One region of the Nocardia sp. NPDC004718 genome, then DNA from elsewhere that is predicted to be linked to it. Evidence: riboswitches for the same ligand, from Rfam matches in the RefSeq annotation. Region 1 holds a riboswitch; each other region holds the start of a gene.
The links. Region 1 has a riboswitch for S-adenosylmethionine ahead of ACWEH3_RS29970 (ATP-binding cassette domain-containing protein). Riboswitches for the same ligand answer to the same signal wherever they lie in the genome.

Region 2: another riboswitch for S-adenosylmethionine. It lies ahead of ACWEH3_RS08955 (aminotransferase class V-fold PLP-dependent enzyme); the one in region 1 lies ahead of ACWEH3_RS29970 (ATP-binding cassette domain-containing protein).
Region 3: another riboswitch for S-adenosylmethionine. It lies ahead of metX (homoserine O-acetyltransferase MetX); the one in region 1 lies ahead of ACWEH3_RS29970 (ATP-binding cassette domain-containing protein).

The regions. Positions count from the first base shown of each region.
Region 1 is NZ_JBSGCA010000055.1:4,190-10,026, forward strand. It holds gene ACWEH3_RS29945 (carotenoid biosynthesis protein) at 1-253, shown strand, start outside; gene ACWEH3_RS29950 (LppM family (lipo)protein) at 334-1,116, shown strand; gene ACWEH3_RS29955 (glycosyltransferase) at 1,152-2,318, shown strand; gene ACWEH3_RS29960 (hypothetical protein) at 2,345-3,052, opposite strand; SAM riboswitch class I at 3,438-3,531, shown strand; gene ACWEH3_RS29965 (hypothetical protein) at 3,543-3,743, opposite strand; partial or broken gene ACWEH3_RS29970 (ATP-binding cassette domain-containing protein) at 3,740-3,928, shown strand; gene ACWEH3_RS29975 (GNAT family N-acetyltransferase) at 3,987-4,502, shown strand; gene ACWEH3_RS29980 (LLM class flavin-dependent oxidoreductase) at 4,499-5,611, shown strand; gene ACWEH3_RS29985 (ABC transporter substrate-binding protein) at 5,608-5,837, shown strand, end outside.
Region 2 is NZ_JBSGCA010000008.1:128,463-134,299, reverse strand. It holds gene ACWEH3_RS08960 (Pls/PosA family non-ribosomal peptide synthetase) at 1-1,985, opposite strand, end outside; SAM riboswitch class IV at 2,519-2,632, shown strand; gene ACWEH3_RS08955 (aminotransferase class V-fold PLP-dependent enzyme) at 2,680-3,999, shown strand; gene ACWEH3_RS08950 (helix-turn-helix domain-containing protein) at 3,924-4,424, shown strand; gene ACWEH3_RS08945 (flavin reductase family protein) at 4,435-4,986, opposite strand; gene ACWEH3_RS08940 (YbaK/EbsC family protein) at 5,122-5,598, opposite strand; gene ACWEH3_RS08935 (2-oxo-4-hydroxy-4-carboxy-5-ureidoimidazoline decarboxylase) at 5,653-5,837, opposite strand, start outside.
Region 3 is NZ_JBSGCA010000002.1:83,086-88,922, forward strand. It holds gene ACWEH3_RS02480 (MFS transporter) at 94-1,638, opposite strand; gene ACWEH3_RS02485 (TetR family transcriptional regulator) at 1,720-2,433, shown strand; SAM riboswitch class IV at 2,486-2,596, shown strand; gene metX (homoserine O-acetyltransferase MetX) at 2,814-3,971, shown strand; gene ACWEH3_RS02495 (DUF3017 domain-containing protein) at 4,197-4,442, opposite strand; gene ACWEH3_RS02500 (tRNA (cytidine(34)-2'-O)-methyltransferase) at 4,660-5,124, shown strand; gene ACWEH3_RS02505 (DUF167 domain-containing protein) at 5,137-5,400, opposite strand; gene ACWEH3_RS02510 (DUF4349 domain-containing protein) at 5,327-5,837, opposite strand, start outside.

The DNA.
Region 1 (5,837 bases):
GGTCGCGCTCGTGATGGGCTGCTTGCTGGCGCTCTGGGAGCGAGCGGCTCCGGATCCCGTACGGGTCCCGCGACCGGGTGGCCGCGCGATCGTGGTCGCCGTACCGGTGGCCTTTTTCCTGTGGACCTGGCTGGGGTCGGCGCTGGCCCACGCGGTGTTCCTCGGTCTCCTGCCGTCGGCCGGATACGGTTTCGCCGGTATGGGTGTGCTCGGTGTTCCCCTGCTCGTCGTCCTGGCTCGCGCGCGCCGCTGACCCGGGGTGATTCCTCGCACTCGGCGCGCCGACGCGCGCGATGAGTGGCGCGTTTCATTCCGGGCGGACGGCCTGGCACGATGTCACCCGTGCAGCCGAGTCCCGTCACCACGAAGCTCGAAACCTTGGATCGTCCGCCGCGGCGGGTCCCACGCCGTGCCCTGCGTGCCGCTTCGGTCGTCCTGCTCGCGGCGATGCTGGTACCGATGCTCGCAGCGTGCCTGCGGGTCCAGGTTTCGATGGGGGTCTCGTCCAACGACCGGGTGTCCGGACGGATCGTCGCCGCCGTGGTGCCCGCCGACCCCGGGGACAAGGGTCCGCAGCTGAAGGCGCCCGAGACGCTGGCCGCCAAGGTGCGGGTGGAGCCGTACGCCCAGGACGGATATACGGGCAGCCAGGTCTTCTTCGAGGATCTGTCGTTCGGCGAGGTGCAGCAGCTCGGCGGGCTGTCCGAGCAGACCCAGGGCATGTTCCAGTTGCAATTCCAGCGCACCGGCGATCTGGTCAGCCTGAGCGGGCGGGTCGATCTGAAATCGGTGCCGCCGCACGGCTCGGACGTGCAGTTCACCATCGCGTTCCCGGCACGCGTCGCCAAGACCAACGGCAGCCGGGAGGGCGACAACGTCGTCTCCTGGAAGCTGCCGCCCGGTGATGTCTCCACATTGCGCGCCGAGGTCAGTTACGCCGACCCGAACACCCGCTCGTTCGCGGGCTGGGCCGGCATCGCGGGCGGCATCACGCTCGCGGTGGCCGCCATCGTCGCGGCCATGGCGTACATGGACCGCAACCCCGCCGCGCCCGGCGCGCCGGAGGTCGGCTTCTCTCTCAGCCGCTGGTGGCGCTCGGTGACGCAGAATCGCTGAGCGACAGGTCGGTGTGCCGCGATAGCGTGGCCCACATGGTGAGTGCCGACCTGCCGAAGACGTTGCGCGCGAACTCGACCCTGCCTTCCTTCGCCGCCGCGGTCGCCGCGCTCGGCGCGGGCATCGCGCTCTACAACCGGATCACCGTGCGGCGGTTGACGAACACCCCGACGACGGTGATCGAACCGGTCACCGTCTGTATCCCGGCGCGCGACGAGGCCGACCGGCTACCCGAGCTGATCGGCGACCTGCGCGCCCAGGTGGGCGTGCCGCGCATGGCGGTACGCATCCTCGACGACGCGTCCACCGACGACACCGGCGCCGCGGCCCGCGCGGCGATCGACGACGACCCGCGTTTCACGCTGCTGCACAGCGAGTCCGACCCGGTCCCCGGCTGGACCGGAAAAGCCGCCGCCTGCGTCCGGCTGGCCGAGGAGGTGTCGACGCCGGTGCTGATCTTCTTGGACGCCGACGTGCGACTGGCCCCGACGGCGCTCGCGGCGGCGGTCGGCGCGCTGCGCGCACGACGCGCCGCGTTGGTCTCCCCCTGGCCCCTGCAAGTGGCAGGCTCGGTGGCGGAGGCGCTGGTGCAGCCCCTGCTGTGCTGGTCGTGGGCCTCGACGCTGCCGGTCACCGCGGCCGACCGGAGCCTTCGACCCGCCACGGCGGTGGCGTGCGGGCAGTTCCTCGTGTTCGACAACGTCGCGTACCGGTCGGTGGGCGGCCACACGGCGGTGGCCGGAAGCGTCACCGAGGACCTCGACATCGCCCGTACGCTGCGGCGAGCCGGTCACTCCACGGTTCTGGTGGCCGCGGGACCGCTGGCCCGCACCAGGATGTATCGCGACGCCGCGGAATTGGACGCGGGCTACTCCCGCTGGCTCTGGTCGGCCTACGACGGCACGATAAGGGGTGGAGCGGCGGTGGGACTGGTTGCCGCCCTTGCCTATTGGGTGCCGCCCGCAGTGGCGGTGTTCGGCCGCGGGGCGCACCGCCGGGCGGGCCTGATCGGCTGGCTCGCCGCCGTCGCCGGGCGACTGCTGGCCCGCTCGACCGAAACCGGCGGCCCACTGAAACCTTCGGACCTGTCTGCCGCCGTCGCGCATCCGGTATCGGTGGCGGTGTATCTGCTGCTGTGGGTGCGGTCACACCTGGCCCGTCGCCGCGGCACGGCGCGCTGGAAAGGTCGGCCGCTGCCCTGAGCGACCGTGCCGCGGTGACGGAAATCTCATGGCACCGGGGTGATTCCCACCGTCGGCAGGAAGAAGCAGGACTTGGCGCCGTTCTGCACCGTGCCGAACATCGCGGCGAGCACGGTGCCCTTCCCGGTGTCCACCGGGACCGCGCGCACCCCGCCCATCGGGAGGGACGCGACGAGGAAGTCCCGGATCGCCTGCTCGGCCGCGGGCCGCTGGTCCGGCGGAACGGCCGCGGGAACCATCGAACGCGCGACCTCCGGCAGCGGCCCCATGGCGGCCGTGCCGCTGCGGCCGGTATTCAAATTCAGCCAGCTCACCTGCATTCCCGCGGTATTCGGGCCGTCCGGGCCGAGCCCGTAGGGCACGAAGGTGAACATGGCCTGCCCGGCCTTGACGGCGCTGAGGTCCTGGCCGGGAATCTGGACTGTGGTCTTCGGCCACGGCCCTGGAATGGCGCCTGCCACGGCGGGCGCCAGACCGGCCGTGGTGTTGTCGAGGCAGAACGCCGACGCGCTCGGGTACGCGAACGGCTGGATACCGAGCGCGCGCAACGCGTCGAGCGCGGCTTGATACGCGCCGAACAGGTCACCGGGGGCGGCGATCGGCACGGAGTCCTCGGGGAACGCGGGAATCGTGGCATCCGGAGCCGCGAACGCGGCCCCCGGCCCGGCGAGCACGAAGGCGATCGAACTGGTCGCGACAGCGGACAACTGGGTCAGACGGCGCAATATGTTCACGAAACCTCCTCATCGGCGGAACGATCGAGGGGGACAGTACTCCGGCAAACGCAATCAGCAGCCGGGATTGCACACAGCAATTTCGTGGCGAGTCCTGTTTGCCCGGAACGGACCTCCGCGTAGCCCACCGGCGTTCCCCAGCGTCGGCGATAGCCGTATGCTGCATCGGACCATCCCAGTCCGGCGCCACGCGCCCGGGATCGGCGAAGCGCGGAAACTCACCTCGCCCTCGGCAGAGCAGCGCACGCCCGGTTACTAAAAAGATCCGATGAATCGGCGTCGACAAGATCTACGCTCACGGTGATTACTTCTCTTGTTCCAGGCTTCCCTTGCTGGGCATCATGATTCGGCTCGCCCCTGACATCCGTTGACAGGGGGTCGGCGCCAACCATCCAGAGCGACCGAGAGACCTGGCTCGTCGACGTCGCAGCAACCCCCCGGTCACCGGGTGCGGGTGCTTCCGCCGGGACCGATGGAGGAACCGAAGTGATCATCGAGGACCCGTCATGAGCACGTCCACCGCGCCGGACGCCGCCCCCGAGGCCGCCGCGCCGACCGAACCGGACCCGACCGGAACACCGGCCCCCGCCGAGACCGGCGCGACGCCGACCGTCGCGAAGACCCGGCATCCCTGGCGCTGGGTGATCAGTGCCGCCGCGCTGATCCTGCTCGCCCAGTTCGTGCACGGCACGCCTGCTGCTGGATCGGGTCGGCATCGGACACCTGGCGGACGCGTATCCGCGCAGGCTGTCGGGCGGGCAGCAGCAGCGGGTGGCGATCGCTCGCGCGCTGGCGCTGCGCCCCCGCGTGATCCTGTTCGACGAGCCCACCTCCGCGCTGGACCCGGAACTGGTCGGCGAAGTGCTCGACGTGATCGGTCCGCGATCTGGCGCACGGCGGCACCCGCCCGGCCTGCCGAAGAAGCGCTGAGCCGATGACACAACCGCTCTCGACCCCGACACTGCGCGTGCACCGGGTCGCCCAGGACGACCCCCTGGCCGCGCCCCTGCTGGCCGAACTCGCCCTCGAGTACAGCAGCCGCTACGGTCGCACGCCCGGCGAGGTGCACGTCTCGTTGCGCGAGCACCCGGCCACCGCGTTCGCGCCGCCGCACGGCGCGCTGCTGGTCGTCACCCGCGACGGAGAAGTGGTGGCGGGCGGTGCGTTCCAGCGCTACGACGCGCACACCGCGGAGCTGAAGCGGATCTGGACCTCGCGGGAGCACCGCAGGCAAGGGCTCGGACTGTTCGTACTCGAGCGGCTGGAAGCCGAGATCGCGCGCCGCGGCTACCGGCGGATCTACCTGACCACCGGACCGCGTCAGCCCGAAGCGGTCGCCCTCTATCTCGCCGCCGATTACCGCGCGCTCTACGACCCGGCTCTGCCCGCGGAACAGATCGGGCCGCATCCCTTCGAGAAGCAGCTGCCCGCGCTGGGAGCGATCGCGTGAAGTTCCTGCTGTTCACCTTGGTCACCCGGGTACCCGATCCGCGGACCGGCCGCCTGCCCGGCACCCGGGAACGCCTGCGCGACGTCGTCGGCCAGGCGCGGCTGGCCGAGGAACTGGGTTACGACGGGTTCGCCGTCGGCGAGCGGCACGAGGATCCGTTCCTGTCCGCCGCGCCGCCGGTCATCCTGTCCCACCTGGCCGCCCTCACCTCGCGGATCACGCTGTTCACCGCGGTGACCACGCTGAGCCTGCTCGACCCGGTGCGCGCCTTCGAGGATTACTCCACGCTGGACAACCTGTCCGGCGGGCGGCTCGAGCTGATCATCGGCAAGGGCAACGGCGCCGCACAGGCGCAGCTGTACCACGTCACGCCCGACGACCAGTGGGACCGCAATCGCGAAGGCTACGAACTGTTCCGCGCCCTGTGGGCCGGTGACAACGTGACCTGGTCGGGGCGCTTCCGTCCGCCGCTGCGCGAGGCCAAAGCACTGCCGCGGCCGTGGCAGCCGAAGATCCGGATCTGGCACGGCAGCGCCACCAGCCGCGAATCGGTGGAACTGGCCGCGCGCCACGGTGATCCACTGTTCTCGGCGAACGTCACCAACCCGATCGAGCCGTATGCCGAGCTGGTGCGCCACTATCGGGAACGCTGGGCGTTCCACGGCCACGACCCCGCCGACGCGCTGGTCGGCGCGGGCACCACCGGATTCCAGGTGTCGCGCACCTCGCAGGAGGCGCTCGCGGCCTACGGGCCGATCTTCGAAGCGCGGCTGGCGCTGGCGCGCGAACGCGGGCTGCCGGTGGTGTTCGAGACCCTCGACGACTACGTGGCCCGCAGTTCGGCGCTGATCGGCAGCCCGGAGCAGGTGATCGACAAGGTCGGCCGCCAGCACGCGCACCTCGGCCACGAGGTGATCCACCTGTCCGCCGAACGCGACGGCCGCCCCGAGCGGCAGTACCTGGACGGCCTCGAGCTGTTCCAGGCCGAGGTGGCGCCCGAATTGCGCCGCCGCATTCCCAGCCGACCGTTGGCGACCGGTGTCGCCGACGCCGACCCCGACCAGGGCGAGGAACTCGCCCGCCCCGAAGTATCTGGAGTTGCCCCGTGATCCGAACCCGTCACCGAATCGTCGCGCTGGCCGGCGCGCTCGCCGCGGCCACCACCGTGGCCGCCTGCGGCAGTGATTCGGCCGCGCCCGGCGGCGACGCGGGCCCGCCCCAGCCGGGCGGTGTACTGCGCTACGGCCTGTCCCAGGCGCCGACCTGCTCGGATCCCGCCCAGGCGGGCACCAATCAGACGCTCTACGTCGCCCGGCAGATCGTGGATTCGCTGAC
Region 2 (5,837 bases), on a different contig from region 1:
AGCGGCGAGATGAACAGCAGGAACGCGACCAGCGTCCACCACCAGGACAGCTGTGGCAGCCATGGCAGCGACCCCGACCAGGCCGCGATGTTGCCGACGATCGCCAGCCAGGTGAGCCACTGCAAGCCGGTAAGGGTGGTGAGCGGGATGGTGGCGAGTACCTGCGCGGCTTGCGCGAGCGGTGGCGTCGGCCGCACCGTCCGGTCGGCGACGGCCACGGTGGGCGTGGTCTGCTCCAGCAGCTCGGCGAGCGCGCCCAGGCGGGGATGGTCGTAGACGTCCGCGACGGCGATCTGCGGATACCGTTCGCGCAGGGCGGTGACCAGCTGGGCCGCCGCGAGTGAACCGCCGCCCAGGTCGAAGAAGTCCGCGTCGAGATCGCCGACCTGCGCGCCGAGGATGGCGTCCCAGAGTCCGGCGATCCACAGGGCCGTGCCGGTCAGGTCGTTGTCGTCGTCGTCCTCGGCGGCGTTGGGCAGCGGCCAGGGCAGCGCGTCGCGGTCGACCTTGCCGGAGGTGCGGGCGGGCAGTTCGTCGACCACCGCGAGCCGGGGCACCAGCGGCGCGGGCAACTGTCCGGCGAGGACCGCGCGCGCGGCCTTGGCATCGAAATCCGGTCCTGGTCCGGTCAGATAGCCGACCAGTAGCTTGTTGCCCGCTTTTGTGGTGCGGATGGCCGTCGCGGCGCCGGTGACTCCGGGCAGGTGTTGCAGAGCGTTATCGATCTCGCCGAGTTCGATGCGCCGCCCGCCCAGCTTGATCTGATCGTCGGCGCGGCCGAGGAAGACCAGACCGGCGCTGTCGTTGCGCACCAGGTCGCCGCTGCGGTACGCGCGCTCCCAGCCGACGGAGGCCAGCGGCGCGTACTTCTCGGCGTCCTTGGCCGGGTCGAGGTAGCGGGCCAGCCCGACGCCGCCGATCACCAGTTCGCCGGATTCCCCCTCGGCCACCGGGTTACCCGCCGCATCGACGACGACCAGATCCCAGCCGTTGAGCGGCAATCCGATTCGGATCGGCCACTGACCGTCCAGCCGCGCGGCGCAGGCGACGACCGTGGCTTCGGTGGGACCGTAGGTGTTCCACACCTCGCGCGCCACATCACCGTTTCCGGCGACACGCTCGGCGAGTTCCGGCGGGACGGCCTCGCCGCCGAAGATGAGCAGGCGCACCGCCTCCAGCGCCTCGACCGGCCAGGTCGCCGCCAGGGTCGGGACGGTCGAGACCACGGTGATCCGCCGCCGCACCAGCCAGGGACCGAGATCGGCGCCGGTGCGCACCAGTTCACGCGGAGCGGGCACCAAGCAGGCGCCGTTGCGCCAGGCCAGCCACATCTCCTCGCAGGACGCGTCGAAGGCGACCGACAATCCGGCGAGCACACGGTCACTCGGACCGATCGGGGCGTCCGGAAGGAACAGGTCGGCTTCCGCGTCGACGAAGGCGGCCGCGTTGCGGTGGGTGACGGCAACGCCTTTCGGCGTGCCGGTGGAACCCGAGGTGAAGATGATCCAAGCGTCGTCGCGGGGAGTCGGCAGCGTCGACCAGCCTTCCTCGCGCTGCTCTTCCGCCGCGCGGATGCCCGCGGCGGTGGTCTCGATGCCCGCCGCGGTCACGATCGCGGTGACCTGCGCCTCGCCGAAGACCAGTTGGGCGCGCTCGTCCGGGTCGTCTGCGTCGACCGGCACGTAGGCCGCGCCGGAGTACAGGACGGCGAGGATGGTCACGTAGAGCTCACGGGTGCCCGACGGTATGCGTACGCCGACCCGGTCGCCCGGTCGCACACCAGCGGTGGCGAGACGGGCCATGGTCTTCTCGATCTCGACGACCAGCTCCAGGTAGGAGAGCACTACTCGGCCGTCATCGATGGCAGGGGCGTCGGGGTGGGCGAGCGCCGTCGCGGTCAGGATGTCGACCAGTGTCCTGGCTTCCGGCGCGCGGTCACCACGCGACAACGGGCCCGCGGGCGCGTCGACGTCTGTCTCGAGCATGGTGCTCTGCGCACCTCCCATCGACTCGCCTCACACTTTCCCGTTGTTGTGTCATAGCTGGGTTACCAAAGGGCAAACGCCACGATGGCCAGTTGTCCACGGTACCCGGGGTTGTCGTCGTTCGTTGTTCACCGCAGCGGGCGCCGGATCGGCGGGCGCTGTGCGCGTTGTTGCAGGTGGGATCGATATTCGCCGCCGCGACAGGCCGATCGCTGGTCGGTCCGCCGTCCCTCGGGTTCGCCGGGAGATCGCTCGTGTGCGGGTGTGATTCCGCTCATCGAAGCGGTGCGGACCTCGGGATGGGCACGTGCGGCGTGGAGGCTCGTGGCGCCGGCGACCGGTCCGCCGCCTCGGAGCGCGGTCGAAGGCGTCAGTTGCCGAGGGGCGCGTGGGATGTCGAGGCAGCGGCTCGCGGGCGGTCGTCGGGATGCTTGTAAAGGCTCACGCCTGGTGGTTATCTCCACGCGGTGCTCCTGGGACTCGGGGTCGAACGTGGTTGACAGCGCCGGGGCGCTTCTGCCACCCTCGGGTCAGGTCATGAGTGCCAGCGCGAAGCCCCGGCTTGCTGGCCGGCAACCCTCCTCCGCGGTGGGGTGCTCCGGGTGACGACCCGGCCGCCGCCCGACCGGGCGCGGCAAGCGCGGACTCGACGAATCATTCGATTGCGGGTCCCTTAGCCGACGGGATTCACGTGATGACTACCACTGTCGACAACACCTGTGCCGCTCTCGCCCGGGTCTCCGGCGACGAATTGCTCGTTCCGCTGGTGCAAGGCGGAACGGCCACCTACGCCAACTTCGACTACGCGGCGAGCGCGCCGGCGTTGACGCAGGTCACCGACCGGGTACAGCAGTTGCTGCCGTACTACGCGAGCGTGCATCGCGGCGCGGGCTACGCCTCCCGGATCTCCACCGAGTGCTACGAGGCCGCCCGCGGGTCGGTCTCCCGGTTCCTCGACGCCGCCGACGATCAAGTGGTGGTGTTCACCCGCAACACCACCGACTCGCTGAACCTGCTCGCGTCCTGCGTGCCCGGCGACACCGTGGTGCTCGACATCGAGCACCACGCCAACTTCCTGCCCTGGACCAGGCGGGGCAGGCGGGTCGTGCAGGCCGCCGACACGGTGGAGGAGACCATCGGCAGGCTGGTCGCCGAACTGTGCAGCAGGCCCGCCGCACTGCTCGCGGTGACCGGTGCGTCGAATGTGACCGGCGAGGTGCTTCCGCTGGAGCGGCTGGCCACCGTCGCGCACCAGTGCGGCGCCCGAATCCTGGTCGACGCGGCCCAGCTGGCCCCGCATCGTCGAATCAGCCTGCGCGCCAGTGAGATCGACTACCTGGCGTTCTCCGGCCACAAGCTGTACGCGCCGTTCGGCGCGGGTGTGCTGGTGGGCAGACGGGATTGGCTCGACGCGGCGCGGCCCTACCTCGCCGGCGGGGGCGCGGTGCGTGAGGTGAGTACCGACGCGGCCGAGTGGGCGCCCGCTCCGCAGCGGCACGAAGCCGGGTCGCCGAACGTGCTCGGCGCCGCCGCGCTGGCCGCCGCCTGTGACGCGCTCTGTGTCATCGACGCCGAAACCCTTGCCGCGCACGAACATCAGCTCGCCGACCGTCTCCGCGACGGCTTGGCCGAGATTCCTGGCGTTCGGCTGTTGCGCATCTGGACCGACAGCCCCGACTCCGTCGGCATCGTCGCGTTCACTCTGGACGATTTCGCCCCCGGCCAGGTCGCCGCCTATCTTTCCGCCGAACACGGTATCGGCGTCCGCGACGGACGCTTCTGCGCCCACCCGCTGCTCACCCGTCTCGGCTTGGACGGCGCACTGCGCGCGAGCATCGGCCTCGGCACCACCTCCGCCGACGTGGACCGCCTGATCGATGCCATCGCCACCCTCGTGGCGACGGGCCCCACCTGGAACTACGCCGCCGAGAACGGCGTATGGAACCCCACCCCGGAAACGCGCCCCTTCACCTCCACCGCCCCCACCGGCGCGGCTCCCTGCCTCGTGGGCTGAAACGACGCTTGTTCCTCGATCTCGTCGAAAAGGGCACTAAGGATCCCAGGCGATATAGCATTGATGCTATGGGCGACGAGCGCTCGACCGCTGCATCGCGGAGCGGCATACGGCCGAGGAGGATGAGATCAATGGCTGAGCGTGGTGATTGGGCGGAAATCAGGACCCGCCGGATGAAGGAACCCGGCGCCGCGGAGGCTTATGAAGCGGCTCGGTTGGCTTATGAACTGGGGCGGACAATTCGGCGGATGCGCGAGGAGCGGGGCTGGAGTCAGACCGGGCTGGCCGATGCCGCAGGTATGACCCAGTCCGCGGTCGCCAGGTTCGAGGCGGGTGGGACGGTGCCCAGCCTTCCTGTGCTGGAGCGGCTGGCCCGTGCGCTCGACGCCGAGTTGGTGGTGCAGGTGCGGCCGAGGGTGGCGTAGCGAACTCGGGTCAGTCGCCGAGGGCGGTCGGCCGGTAGTAGCGGCCGTTGTAGTACAGCAGCGGTGCGGCGGAGGGCTTCTCGTCGGTGTTGTCGTGTACCCGGGTGACCAACCCGACGACGAAGGTGTGGTCGCCGATGGGGATCAGTTGGTGCACGGTGGCGCGTAGCCAGATGGGGGTGCCGTGCAGGACGGGTTCGCCGGTGTCGAGGGCGGTCCACAGAGATCGGTCGGTGAAACGCTCCTCCGCCGTTCGGGAGAACCGGTGGGCCAGGTGCTGCTGGTGTTCGCCCAGGAAATGGATGACGACGGACTCGGCGTCCAGCATGCCGGACAGGCTGGAGGAGGTGTGCGCGATGTTGAACGACACCAGCGGCGGGTCCAGCGACAGCGAGGCGAAGGAAGTCGCGGTGAAGCCGACCGGCCCTTGCGGCGAACGCAGCGTGACAACGGTGACGCCGGCCGGATAGTGGCGCATCGACGCACGATATTGCTCCGCGGTGATGCCGCTCAGATCGTCCGGAACCTGTAGTTCCGTCTCGGGCCGTGGTGCTTCGGTCACAACACGAAACTACGCGGCTCTCGCGGCCCGCGGCGGTGGCACATGTCGAGCGCGACCCGGTTGTCATTGGACCGGGCGGATGTCGAGTATCGAAGTTTCGCGGCGTCCGGCACGATCTCGCGACGTCGGCGCCGGTCAGTCGACGTCGATCGGAAGACCCGCGGTGATTCGCAGCAGCTCCGGGAACGACGTGCGGAAAATGGTGTTCGGATGCCCGCCCGCCGCCCATACCTCCCGATGGTGCGCCAGCGCGTTGTCGACCCAAGTGGGCAGGTTGGTCGGGTGGCCGACCGGTGCGACGCCGCCGATGGGCTGACCGGTCACCTGGCGCACCATGTCGGCGGGGGCGCGGGTCAGCGTCCCTTCCAGACGCGCGCCGGTCTTCGCCAGGTCGACCTGATGCGCGCCCGAGACCAGCAGCAACACCGGGTCGTCGTCGAGCAGGAACACCAGTGACTTCGTGATCGCCCCCACGTCGACGCCGAGCGCCCGCGCGGCGTCGTCGGCGGTGTGGGTGGGCTCCGGCTGGGCCACGATGAGACCGTGATGGCCCCGGGAGATGAGGGTGTCCGCGACTCGGCAGGCGACCGGTGGCAATGACGACCTGCGCATCCCACCAGGGTAGAGCGATTGCGGTCGGGACGCCGGGGAAGTCACGCGGTCGGCTCAGTATTCCGGATAGCCCTCGGCCGGGCCGAGCATCCCGGCGATCCGCCCACGGGTTATCCGCGCGAGTTCGGTCACATCTCGCGCCGAGACCGGTTCGTGCGCAACCCCTTCGAAGGCGCGGTCGACGTCCCGCTGAGACAGCGCGAGCAGTTCGACATCGGCCTTGCTCAGCAGCGCGTCCC
Region 3 (5,837 bases), on a different contig from region 1:
CATGATCCGCCTTCCGTTCCAGCACGGCAACCGCCTGGCACACGACGAGGCCCGCGCGGCGTGAGCACGCCGCCCGGACCTCGTTCCGGTGGATCAGACCGCGACCGGAAGCCGTGCCCCGTCCTCGGAACCTTCGATCAGGTTCTCCGGCCGGTCCCGGATCATCAGCGCGATGATCGGGATGGCCGCCAGGAAGAACCCGGCGCCGACGTAGAAGGCCACATCGTAACTGTGGATCGCGGCCCGCGCGGCCAGGTTGTCGATGCCGGGATTGTCGTGCGCGAAGGTCTTGGCGACCTGCACCGAGATGGTGGTCAGCAACGCCGTGCCGACCGCGCCGCCGACCTGCTGCGCCGCGTTCAGCAGCGCGGAGGCGACGCCGGAGTCCTCTTCCTCCACCTGATGCAGCGCGACCGTCTGCATGCCGACGAACAGCGGACCCATACCGAGCGCGATGAGCACCTGAGCGGGCAGCACACCGGCGAGGAAGCTGTCACCGAAGCTCAGTTGAGCCAGCAGCACCAGGCCGATGACGCCCAGCACGGCCCCGGCCAGCATCAGCGGACGCGGGCCGAGCTTCGGCAGCAGAGCACTGGTGACACCCGCCGAGATCGCGATGCCCGCCGGGAAGGGCAGGAACGCGAAGCCCGCCTTCAGGGCGGAGTAGCCCAGCGTGATCTGGAAGTAGAAGCTCAGGAACAGGAACATCGCGAACATCGCGATCGGGATGAGCAGCGCGGCGAGGAACGCGCCGCCCCGGTTGATCTCACCCGGGATGTGCAACGGCAGCAGCGGGTTCGCCGAGCGCCGTTCGATCGCGACGAAGGCGACGAGCAAGGCCAGCCCGGCGACCAGCAGCGCCAGCGTGCTGCCTGCCAGCCAGCCGTCATCGGCGGCACGACTGAAGCCGTACACGATGGCGATCAGGCCGAGCGTCACGGTGACGGCTCCTGGCACGTCGTATCCCCCGCTGCGCGGCGCGGGCACGTCCTTCGCCACCCAGGCCAGCGCGCCGAGCAGCGCGATCAGCGCGATCGGCGTGTTGACCAGCAGGCACCAGCGCCAGGAGGCGTATTCGGTGAGCGCGCCACCGGCGATCAGGCCCAGCGCCGCACCACCCGCGGAGATGCCCGCGAACACACCGAACGCGGTGGCCCGCTCGCCGGGCTCGGTGAAGGTCACCGACAGCAGCGACAGCGCGGCCGGAGCCAGCAGTGCGGCGAACGCGCCCTGCAACGCGCGTCCGGCGAACAGTTCCGCACCGGTCTGCGCGAGACCGGCCAGCGCCGACGCACTCGCGAAGCCGATCAGGCCGACGATGAAGATCCGGCGTCGGCCGAGGTAGTCGGCCAGCCTGCCGCCGAGCAGCAGCAGACCACCGAAGATCAGCGTGTAGGCGGTGAGCATCCATTGCCGGTTGCCGTCGCTGATGTCGAGATCACGCTGCGCGAACGGCAGCGAGATTGTCACGATGGTGGCGTCCAGCACCACCATGAGCTGGGCTAACGCGATCACTCCCAGCGCGAGCCAACGCGCTGAACCGCTCGCCCGCTGCGGCGCGTGCACCGCTGTCGCGGTCTCGGTCACGGTCTTCTCCTCGTCCTCGATGTCCGGAGCAATCCTGTCATCTAGCGACATTTGTCGTCAAGCGCAAAATGTCGCGATACGACATTTGACCGTTACGGACAGGAAAACGGCAGGTTGCGTTAACATGGGGGCATGCTCGAGTTATCGGCGCCGACGGGCGCGGGCGCAGCGGCCGACCGCGCCGCCGGCGGCCCGGCGACCCAGGGCCTGCGCGAACGCAAGAAGCAACAGACCAGGCTGCGGATCATCGCCGCGGCCCTAGACCTGTGCGACACACAGGGCTTCGACGCGACCACGATCGAGCAGATCGCCAACGCGGCGGACGTCTCGCCGCGCACGATCAACCGCTATTTCGACAGCAAGGAAGACATCGTCCTGGGGCCGGTGCAGGATTTCGGGCAAACCATCGCCGAGACGCTGCGCGAGTTGCCCCGCACGGGCAACGAACTCGGGGCGCTGCGCCAGGCCTTCCTGCACGTGGTCGATGAAGCCGCCGCGGCGGGCGAGGCGGATCCGCTGTCGTTCCGGCAGTTCCAGAAGATGCAGCGGATTCTGCGCAGCAGCCCGTCGGTCAGCGCGCGCAGCATGGAGCACGCCGACGACAAGAACCACGCGATCGCCGCGGTGGTCGCCGAGCGCCTCGGCACCACGCCGGACGCGCGCCCGGTGCGACTGATCGTCGGCGCCTGGCAACTGATCGGCCACATCGGCATGGAGTGCTCCGACGATGTGTTCCTCGATGACGACCTCGCGGTCGCGGCCAAGGCGGGGCGGGCCGCGTTCACCGAGGCCTACGACGAGTTCGTGCGCACCTGCTGTGGTGCGCCGACCGCCGCGGACCAGTGAGTTCGATGGAGGATTTCGGGCGCTGACCGCCCGCCGGTTATGATGCCGGACAGGTCATGAGTACCAGCGTCAAGCCCCGGCTCGCTGGTCGGCAACCCTCCAGCCGCGGTGGGGTGCTCCGGGTGATGACCTGGCTCCCGAGAGCCGGGAGCAAGCGCGTAACAGGAGGTCGCCGCCATGTGTTGTTGTTCGTCACCCACACACCGCTAACCCCTGCTGTACCGGCGAACACCTGCTTGGGAGCAAACCATGAGTGAATTCACCGCGCCCGGGGCCGAGCGAGGCCCGGCGCAGTCGGCCCCGCACATCCGTGGTGCCGAGTTCGGGATCGTACGTTTCCTCCCGGATCCTCCGCCCCCCGGTTTCGCGGCGGCGGCGACATGACCGTGAACACCGAACCGAGCGCGCGGACCTCCCGCATCGCCCTGCCGCCCCCGGATGGACAGCTCGGCACCATCGCCATCGGGGACGTGCGACTGGAGAACGGCGCGGTCATCCCGGACGTCCACCTCGCGGTACAACGCTGGGGTGAGCTCTCCCCCGGCCTGGACAACGTCGTGCTGGTCGAACACGCGCTGACCGGCGACTCGCACGTCGTCGGCAAGCCCGACGGCGTGCACCAGCTGCCCGGCTGGTGGGACGGCATGGTCGGGCCGGGCGCGCCGCTGGACACCGACGAATGGTGTGTGATCGCGACGAACGTGCTCGGCGGCTGTAAGGGCAGCACCGGGCCGTCCACCACGGCTCCGGACGGAAAGCCTTGGGGCGCGCGTTTTCCCGAGATCTCCATCCGAGATCAGGTGACCGCCGAAGCCGCTCTGCTCGACCTTGTCGGTGTCGAGCGGCTCGCGGCCGTGGTCGGCGGGTCGATGGGCGGTATGCGGGTGCTCGAGTGGATGGTCGGCGCACCGGATCGGGTCGCCGCGGCGCTGGTGCTCGCGGTCGGAGCCCGCGCCACCGCCGATCAGATCGGCACCCAGACCACCCAGATCGCGGCGATCACGTCCGATCCGGACTGGCAGGGCGGCGACTATCACGGCACCGGCCGCGCACCGACGACGGGGATGGCGCTGGCCCGGCGGATCGCGCACCTGACCTACCGCACCGAGTTCGAGCTGGATCACCGGTTCGCGAACAAGCCGCAGGGCGACGAGGACCCGTGGAACGGCGGACGCTACGCGGTGCAGAGCTACCTGGACCATCAGGCCGAAAAGCTCTGCAAGCGTTTCGATCCCGCCACGTACGTGCTGCTGACCGAGGCGATGAACCGCCACGACGTCGGCCGCGGCCGGGGCGGCATCGAGGCGGCGCTCTCGGCGACGCCGGTGCCGTGCGTGGTCGGCGGCGTCGACTCCGACCGGCTCTATCCGCTGCGGACCCAGCAGGAACTCGCCGATCTGCTGCCCGGATGCGACGGACTGGAGATCGTGCACTCCCGCGACGGGCACGACGGATTCCTCACCGAGGCGGCGGCGGTGTCCAAACTGCTGACCGAGACCATGCGCCTGGCCCGCGCCGGTGTGCGCCCCGAACGCTGAAAAAGTGCGCTTCCTCTCCCGCCCGCACTGATCGGTGCCTCGCGCCGTGATGCCGTCCACTCGCAGAGCGCTGCGGTTCGCCGCGCCGCTTCGATGCGGTTGATGTTGGTCTCGATCCACTCCCGCAGCGCCGCTATCGGCGTGCAGTCCGCGCGAACGGACGGTCTTCGCCGAGCGATACGCCGCTGCATCAGGGCGACCCGGCCATCGCTGGGTCGCCCGCCCTCAGCCGACGCCGAGCGTGTTGATCGTGGCCGCGAGGAACAGGATGCTCGACCCCAGCAGCGTCAGCGCGCCGACGTCGAACGGCTTGCTGCGCACCGCCAGCAGCCCCACCCGGGTAGTCGGCAGGCACAGCCGGAATGCCGCCGCCAGCAGGGTGGCACCGCCGAAGAAGAACGTCCCGCGCCGCCAACGATCGGACGCCACGAATACCACCGCCACCACGATGACCAGCGTCACGACGACCATCGGCAGATGGGAACGCAAGAACTCCGCTCCCGAACCGCGGCGTCCGGCCCGGGCGATAGGCGTATCGGCATCGGTCACCTTCCCGATTCTTGCAGACCGGTCCGGTGGTCGACGAGTGGCGCATGCCTGCGGCGAATCGCGAGTACTTCCCGCGGCGGTGTGCCACTCGTGTGGGGTGCGGGCGGACGGCTCCGGCGACCTGGTTGACTGATGCGTCGTGTTCCATCTGATGTTCCATGAGCCGTGCATTCCGCCGAATACCGGCAACGCGATCCGGTTGGTCGCGGGGACCGGGTGTCATCTGCATCTGATCGAGCCGTTGGGATTCGATCTGTCGGAGCCGAAGTTGCGCAGGGCCGGGTTGGACTACCACGATCTGGCGTCGGTGACGGTGCACCCGAATCTGGCGGCGGCATGGGAAGTACTGCGCCCGGAGCGGGTTTTCGCGTTCACCACCCAGGGCACCACTCGGTTCACGGACGTGGCCTATCGCGAGAACGACGTGCTGCTGTTCGGCACCGAACCCACCGGCCTGCCCGCGGAGGTGCTGGCCGATCCGCGCATCACCGACCGGCTGCGCATCCCGATGCTGCCCGGCCGCCGCTCCATGAACCTTTCCAACGCGGCCGCGGTGACCGTCTACGAGGCATGGCGCCAACTCGGCTTCCCCGGCGGCATTTGATCTGCGGCGGCGTCAAGGCACGTCGATTTCGAATCGTTTGAAGCGGGAGGTCGCGCCCGCCGTCAGCCGGACGGCGGACTTGGGGACTGCGTAGTGGCCTGCGAGCAACGCGATGGCGGCCTTGTTGGCCCTTCCTTCGACGGCGGGAGCCCGCACGTACAGTCGCAGGCTGCCGTCGTCGAGGGTCTCCACCAGCGGTCCCTTACGGCTGTTCGGCTTGATCGTCGCCCTTACCACCGTCGGCACTCTTGCCTCCTGCGCTGGTCTCCGCGCCATCCGAGGCGCTGCTCTCCGGCTCCGGTGCCGATTCTCCCGCAGCAGGCGTGGGTTTGCGCCGCCGCGCCAGGCGCACGATCCCCCACAGCACGGCGGCTACCACCGCGAGGAAGCCGAGCCACGGAATCGCTTTGCCGCTGAACACGATCGCGTCCTGCAGCCAGTCCACCAGCGAGTTCCAGCCGGCGACGATGCCGTCCCAGAAGTTGTCGGGGTCGTCGCCGGAGTTCTTGTGATCGGTGGTGACGTCGATGGTCAGCGTGGACAGGGCGACCTGGTCGTCGAGCCTGCGCTTCTGCGCGGTGAGGCTGTCCAGCTCACCCTGGCGGCTGGACAGCGCCTGCTCGGCGGCGATCAGGTCGGAGGTGGTGGTGGCGCCCGCGATGAGTCCGCGCAGCCGGTCGACCGAGGCTTGCAGTGCCTTGATCCGCGCGTCC